DNA from 3 places in the Arthrobacter sp. efr-133-TYG-104 genome. Region 3 is predicted to be linked to each of the others. Evidence: predicted binding sites of a transcription regulator. Region 3 holds the regulator's gene; each other region holds the start of a gene.

Region 1 (2,224 bases), on a different contig from region 3:
GGCACCGGTGTCCCGGTCAAGGTTCTCGGCGCTCTGCTGCGGGGCCTCATCCTTCTCCGGCGTGTCCTGCTCCGGCTCCGCCGGCTGTGCCCCTTCCTGGGCCCGCTTCAGGCCCTCGCTCCCGCCGGTCCGGTACGCATCGAGGAAGGACGTGTCGACGTCCATCAGCTCGTCGGTGGACGGCATGATCTCGTTCAGCCCCTGGCTCACGTCAGCTCCCCGTTCTCCTCGTCCAGCAGATAGTTGTCGCCCCTGGTCAGCCCGAGCAGGGAATCGAAGCCCATGGTCACGACCCGCTCGAGGTTGGCGTTGTTCGTCGAAAGCGCCTTGAGCTCGTCGACGACCTGGTTGATACGCGCGGTGAGCAGATCAGGGATGTCGAAGTCGAGATTCTCGCGCCGGATCTTCTCGGCGATCGCCTCGGCGTAGTACTCGTTGGCGGAGGGGTAGCCGCGCCGCTGCGCCCAGTACTCCGCCCGCTGCTTCTCGTCCGAGGACAGGCGGGTAAAGACCCGCTCCCTGCGGTCGCTGCCGTTCTGGTCGATGCTCGGTCCACCGGACCTGGTCGCAGCCCGCGCAGCGGGAGGCGCAGCCTTCGGCTCGTCGACGACGGTCATGTCTGGCCTCTCCTGTCATATTCGACTGATGTACGAGTCCATTCTAACGTCATTCGATTGTCTGTCACGAATGATTGGGCAATGACTTGTGACAGACCTTTGCGGAGAGGTCGGGCAGAGAGGTGGAGTCATCTGCGTCACCCGGTCAGCGCCTGATCGCGTGTCCCAGGCGGCCTCGGTTCCTCGACCCCAAGGCCGGGGCCGCTGAACGTTGGTTCGCACCTCCCGTTCGTGCGAAAAAGAGAAGGCCCCGACGCGCATGAAGCGCACCGGGGCCTTTATTCCTGCCCGCAGTCCCAGAGCCCAGGCCTGTCCGGTCCGCCCGGCAGTTGCTCCACGTTGCGTGCCGTTCCCGCCCGGGCGTACGATTCCATCGAACATATGTTCGAAAAGGAAGTGGACATGCAGGCCTCGCAGCCAGAACCGTTGGCGCTCGACGAGCCGCTGATACTCCCGTTCGCGCCGGAAGCCGTCGCCTGCGGCTTCCCCAGCCCTGCAGAGGGATATTGGTCCGGGGACCTTGATCTTGTCCAGCACCTGGTCCGGGACCCAACATGTACATTTGTCTGGCGTGCAGCCGGCCATTCCATGACCGGAGCCGGAATCAATGACGGCGACCTGCTGCTCGTGGACCGGGGGATCGATCCCGTTCCGGGCAAGATCGTGATCGCCGTCGTTGACGGCGAATACACCGTCAAGCGGCTGGACGTCATCCAGGGACGTACCGTTCTCGTGGCAGAGAACCTTGACTATGCGGACGTCGTTCTCCACGAACACACCGAGATGTCAGTCTGGGGCGTGGTCACATGGATTCTGTCTCCTGCGAAAACCAAACGTGGTGTCAGACCCCGCCTATAGTCTCCAGCCGTGGCAATGACGACTCTCACCCCAGCATCCGATCAAATCGCTCTCGTAGACTGCGTCTCCTTTTACGCCAACGCGGAGCGCGTCTTCGACCCCACGCTGCATGACCGGCCGACCCTTGTCCTCTCGAACAATGACGGCTGTGTGGTTGCCGCGTGCCCGCTGGTGAAGGAGCTCGATCCTGACATCATGGGCAAGCCGTGGTTCAAGATCCGCGGCTGGTGCCAGGCCAAGGGCGTCGAAGCCAGGTCATCGAACTATGAGCTCTATGGCTCGCTGAGTGCACGGGTTGCCACCATTCTGGGCCGCTTCAGTGCGTGGCAGGAAGTGTATTCGATCGACGAAAGCTGGCTGAAGCTGCGGGGCGCTCCTGAAGAACTCGAATCACGGGGACAGGAGATCCGACGGACTGTCCTCCAGCTGACCGGAATTCCTGTCCGCGTCGCGATCGGTCCCACGAAGACCCTCGCCAAGGTAGCGGCTCTCGGCATCAAGAAAAACCCCGCGTTCAATGGAGTTCTCGATCTCCGGCGGTTTTCGGAGGAGCAGCTTGACCGGATCCTTGACTCCCTCCATGTGACTGACCTCTGGGGCGTCGCCGGGCGTAACGGCAAGCGCCTGGCTGCGCTCGGCATCCACACGGCCAGAGAACTGCGTGACGCTGATGCCAAATGGCTCCGCAAACGGTTCTCCGTCGTCATGGAAAGAACCATCCTGGAGCTGCGCGGGCAAAAATGTATCGG
Region 2 (2,224 bases), on a different contig from region 3:
AAAGCGACGAGTTCCAAGAAGTGCGCCCGCATCCGTTCAGGGTTGGCTTCGCGGCCTGTGATGAGTCGGAAGGCGTCCGCCGCCTGCCCCACTGCCATGCGGCCGCCGTCGAGGACGTCGCAGCCCATGGCGCGCGCCTCGTGGATCAACTGCGTTTCGATGGGGCGGTAAACGATGTCCGCCACCCAGTGCCTTGGCTCCAGGAGAGTGATGTCCAGGGGCAGGCCCGAGTGTGCGGCCATGCCGATCGGGGTACAGTGCACCAGGCCATCAGCCAGCGGCATGAGCTCCGGCAACTCGCCCGGGATGTGCGGGGTGACCGTGCTGGCGGGAAAGAGGCCGCCGAGTTCCTCAGCGCGTTCTGCGGCGCGGGCCGGATCCACGTCGACGAGATCCAAACTGGCCACACCGGCCTTGAGCAACGCGTAGGCGACGGCGGATCCGGCGCCGCCCGCGCCGAGCTGGACTACGCGGTCGAGTTTTGCTTGCGGGAGCCCATTGGCGAGCGCCGCGCCGAAGCCGGAGAAGTCTGTGTTGTGGCCGATGAGCCGGCCGTCCTGAATCAGGACCGTGTTGACGGCGCCCAAGCGGCGGGCGTCGTCGGAAATATCATCAAGGTGCTCCAGCACCAACTGCTTGCAGGGGTGGGTGATGTTCAGCCCGTTGTAGCCCATGCGCCGGGCTGCGGTGAGGAGATCGCCGACGGCGGTGGCAGGCAAAGCGAGTTCCAGCAGGTCGATGGGGCGGTACAACAAGCGAAGGCCCTGCACGTCGGCTTCGCGTTCATGCATGGGAGGGGTCAGCGAGGGCATGACGCCTTCACCAATCAGGCCCACCAGCACGGACTCGGCTCGGTTGCTCATCCTCAAGCTCCTTTGACTTAACCACCGCCGGTGGGAGGCGATCTGGCGCTCCCGCCTTCGGCGTTGTTTAGATTACTACAAGTGTTCATATTCCGCACGCATGTTCTTATCGCGAACATACGCAGCATTGCGGGGCCTGCTCTACACGCTCCCGAGTGGAACTACCCAGCAGAGCGGGCCTCACAACGGGGTTAGCGCTGGGGCAGGCGCGCCGAAAGTTCAGCCGCAGCCTCCTGCAAGGTGGGCACGAAGGCCAGGAGCTCCTCCATGGTCATGCGAAAGACGGGGACGGCGGTGGCAAGCGAAGCGAAAGCGTTGCCCTGGCCATTGAGGACCGGGACGGCGACAGCCCGCATACCGACCTCGTTTTCCTCGTCCATCACCGCGTAGCCTTGACGCCGAACCTGGTCGATCTCCGCCCGGAAAGCGTCCCTGTCCGTGATGGAGCGCTCCGTCAACGGCTCAAGTGGGAGTTCCTCCAGCAAGCGTTTCCGCTCGATCTCTTCCTCGAAAGCCACGATTGCCTTGCCTACCGACGTCGTGTGCAGCGCACCCAAGTGCCCCGGATCACTCGTTACCCGGAACGTCTTCGGTCCGTCCACCTTGTTGACCGTCAGGTGATGGTTCCCGTCGCGCACGGAGAGGATGGTGGCCTCGTGGGTGCGCTCCGTGACCCGCTGCAGGACCGGCAATGCGGTTGCGGCAAAGCCATGATGATTCGACACCCGCTGCCCCAGTTGGAACACGCGCAAACCCAAGTGATAGCGGCGGCCGTCGGGTTCGTAATCGACAAATCCGTCGCGCGTCAGGGAGCCCAGCAAGCGGTACGTGGTGCTGAAGGGAAGGCCCGCACTCCTGGCCAAGTCGGCGGCGCTAGCACCCCGGGGCTCGTCCCCCAGCAGCACGAGCAGGCTCAGCGCCTTTCCAACCATGTCTGTTTTTGTGTCGTCTTTCACACTCATGTATCGATGCTCCCACATAGTGAGAGCTATTTCTAGATAGTGGAGACATCTATTGACAGGTGACCGCTCTCACAGTCACTATTGCTGTATTGCACAAGTAACTTCCACCATGTGGTTATTTGCTCGGGATCGACCTGCCACACTCGGCGTGGGACTCCCGCAGAAGACAGCTCAGCGACATCGTCGTCACAGAAGGAACCTCCCATGCGCCAAACAATGCCGTCAGCGACGCCAGGCATTACAGAAACCACCGGAACGCCCAAGAAAGCAGCCCTCGCCAGCTTCTTGGGCAGCGCCGTCGAGTATTACGACTTCTTCATCTTCGGCTCAGCCGCGGCACTGATTTTCCCGCACGTGTTCTTCCCGTCCGCCGACGCCAATGCCGCGGTCATGTCCTTC
Region 3 (2,224 bases):
CTCGGATTCGAAGCCGGATTCCTCGGGATCAAACTCTGCCGACGGCGGGAGGCAGCTGGCGCGCTCGCGGCTCATGCTCATCCTGGAACTCTGCGAACGGCTGCTCGCCGCCAAGGAGAATCGGGAGGTGGTCTGGTTCTCGCGCAACAGCACCTTCGACCCCCAGCAGGGGTACTCCCAGCCGGACGAGACCGCACCGGCCCTCATCAATATCGCGCCCCTGAGCGTCGCGGGAAGGCTCCGGGAAGGCCTGTTCACGGGCCATACAGTAGTACTGACGTCGGCTACGTTGGCAATCGGTGCTGCGTTCGAACCTGCGGCCGGCGGGCTGGGCCTCTTGGGCGACGGCGCGCCGAGTTGGACCGGGATCGACGTCGGTTCCCCCTTTGACTACCCCAAACAGGGGGTCCTCTACGTGGCGAAACACCTGCCGAAGCCAGGCCGCGGTACTTCCTTGGAGGCCTTGGATGAATTGGAGGACCTGATTCGGGCCTCCGGCGGCGGGGCCTTGTGCCTCTTCTCCTCGCGCCGGGCCGCGGAAGAAGCCGCTGATGCCATGCGGCTGCGGCTGGATGTGGATATCCTCTGCCAAGGCGAGTCCACAATGGCGGCCCTGGTCAAGCAATTCGCCGACGAGCCGGACACTTGCCTGTTCGGAACCATGTCTCTGTGGCAAGGAGTGGACGTTCCGGGAGGTTCCTGCCGCCTGGTGGTGATTGACCGTATTCCTTTCCCCCGCCCGGACGACCCGTTGATGACGGCGCGCTCCAGAGCAGTCGCACAATCCGGCGGCAACGGCTTCATGGCAGTCTCGGCGACACACGCGGCCATCCGTTTGGCACAAGGCGCGGGCCGGCTCATCCGCTCCACAGGGGACCGGGGAGTTGTGGCGGTCTTGGATCCCAGGCTTTCGACAGAACGCTACGGGGCGTTCCTGCGGGCAGCACTGCCGCCGTTCTGGCCCACGGTGGACCGAACGGTGGTAAGGGGTGTACTGGAGCGCCTGAGTAGGAAGAGCGCCTGAGTAGGAACTGCGCCTAGAGGGAACTGCGCCTACAGGGAACGCAGTACCGAGACGACCTTGCCCATAATGGTGGCCTGATCACCGAGGATGGGCTCATATTGGGTGTTTTGTGGCAGCAACCACGTGTGGCCGTCCCGTTGGCGGAACGTCTTCACGGTTGCTTCGTCATCCAAGAGGGCAGCGACGATGTCGCCGTTGATGGCGTCGTTTTGCCGTCGCACCACCACCCAGTCACCGTCGCAGATGGCGGCGTCGATCATTGAATCTCCGGCAACCTTGAGCATGAACAGTTCGCCGTGTCCCACGAGCTGTCGTGGCAGGGGAAGGACATCTTCCACTGTCTGATCGGCCAGGATCGGCCCACCGGCTGCGATGCGGCCTACCAACGGCACCATGGCTGTGTCGCTGGCGCTGGCCAGTTCGGTGACCGCGAGCCCACCGGCACTCCGAAGGCGGGCAGGTTCCTCAACCCCGGGAATGGGCCCGCCGCCGTCGAGGGTCAAGGGCATCAGGACTTCCATTGCCCGAGGGCGCTTGGGGTCCCTGCGAAGGTAGCCCAGCTTCTCCAGCTGGGTCAGCTGGTGGGTCACGCTGGAAAGGCTCGCAAGGCCCACCGTATCCCCGATCTCACGCATGCTGGGCGGATATCCATTGTCATTGACCGAGCGCTGGATGGTCTCGAGGATCTTCTTCTGCCGGACCGTCAGGCTCTTGGGGCTCTTTTGAGGCTGTTGGCTACGCAGGGGAGCGCTACCTCCTGTGGCTTTCGCTGCCATGTTTGCCAATGCCTTTCCGTCCGGACCGGGCGCGATACGGACCGCGCCGATGATGCCGGGCCTAAAAAATGTCAGACCCTGTTGGTTCACTGAAACAGTGGCTGCTTCTTCCATCAAACGTAGGGCAGGCACGGACCTTTATCAAACATTTGTTCTAGCGAGTCTCGACACCGTTCGTTGATAAGTGCTAAAAAGGTCTTAGCAAGGTTCGAATATGTGTTCTAACAACACCGCAAACCGTGCCGATGTTCGAAGAAAGTGTTCGAACGGTTCGGGTGGCGTCGGGAGAGCATACGGAATTGACCGCCGCGCATCGGACACCGGGGCACGGCAATCGCTCAGAAGGGCAAAGCTCATGTCTGCAATATCAACGCTTGAGGGTCTTCTCGGAGGGCCAGCGCCTGCACTTGCAGTTGCGCAGTCG

Evidence for each region. The regulator LexA, encoded in region 3, represses DNA repair genes until DNA is damaged. The targets are predictions, from matches to a motif close to TCGAACANNTGTTCGA.
Region 1: a site for LexA is predicted at 991-1,006, ahead of QRN04_RS06370 (LexA family protein). Genes of this name have one in related genera too.
Region 2: a site for LexA is predicted at 956-971, ahead of QRN04_RS12030 (shikimate dehydrogenase). Genes of this name have one in related genera too.

What each region holds. Positions count from the first base shown of each region.
Region 1 is NZ_JARVTA010000006.1:155,491-157,714, forward strand. It holds gene QRN04_RS06360 (hypothetical protein) at 1-210, opposite strand, end outside; gene QRN04_RS06365 (hypothetical protein) at 207-617, opposite strand; gene QRN04_RS06370 (LexA family protein) at 1,020-1,475, shown strand; gene QRN04_RS06375 (Y-family DNA polymerase) at 1,491-2,224, shown strand, end outside.
Region 2 is NZ_JARVTA010000015.1:42,416-44,639, forward strand. It holds gene QRN04_RS12030 (shikimate dehydrogenase) at 1-863, opposite strand, end outside; gene QRN04_RS12035 (IclR family transcriptional regulator) at 1,055-1,825, opposite strand; gene QRN04_RS12040 (MFS transporter) at 2,030-2,224, shown strand, end outside.
Region 3 is NZ_JARVTA010000018.1:105,427-107,650, forward strand. It holds gene QRN04_RS13955 (ATP-dependent DNA helicase) at 1-1,024, shown strand, start outside; gene lexA (transcriptional repressor LexA) at 1,054-1,800, opposite strand.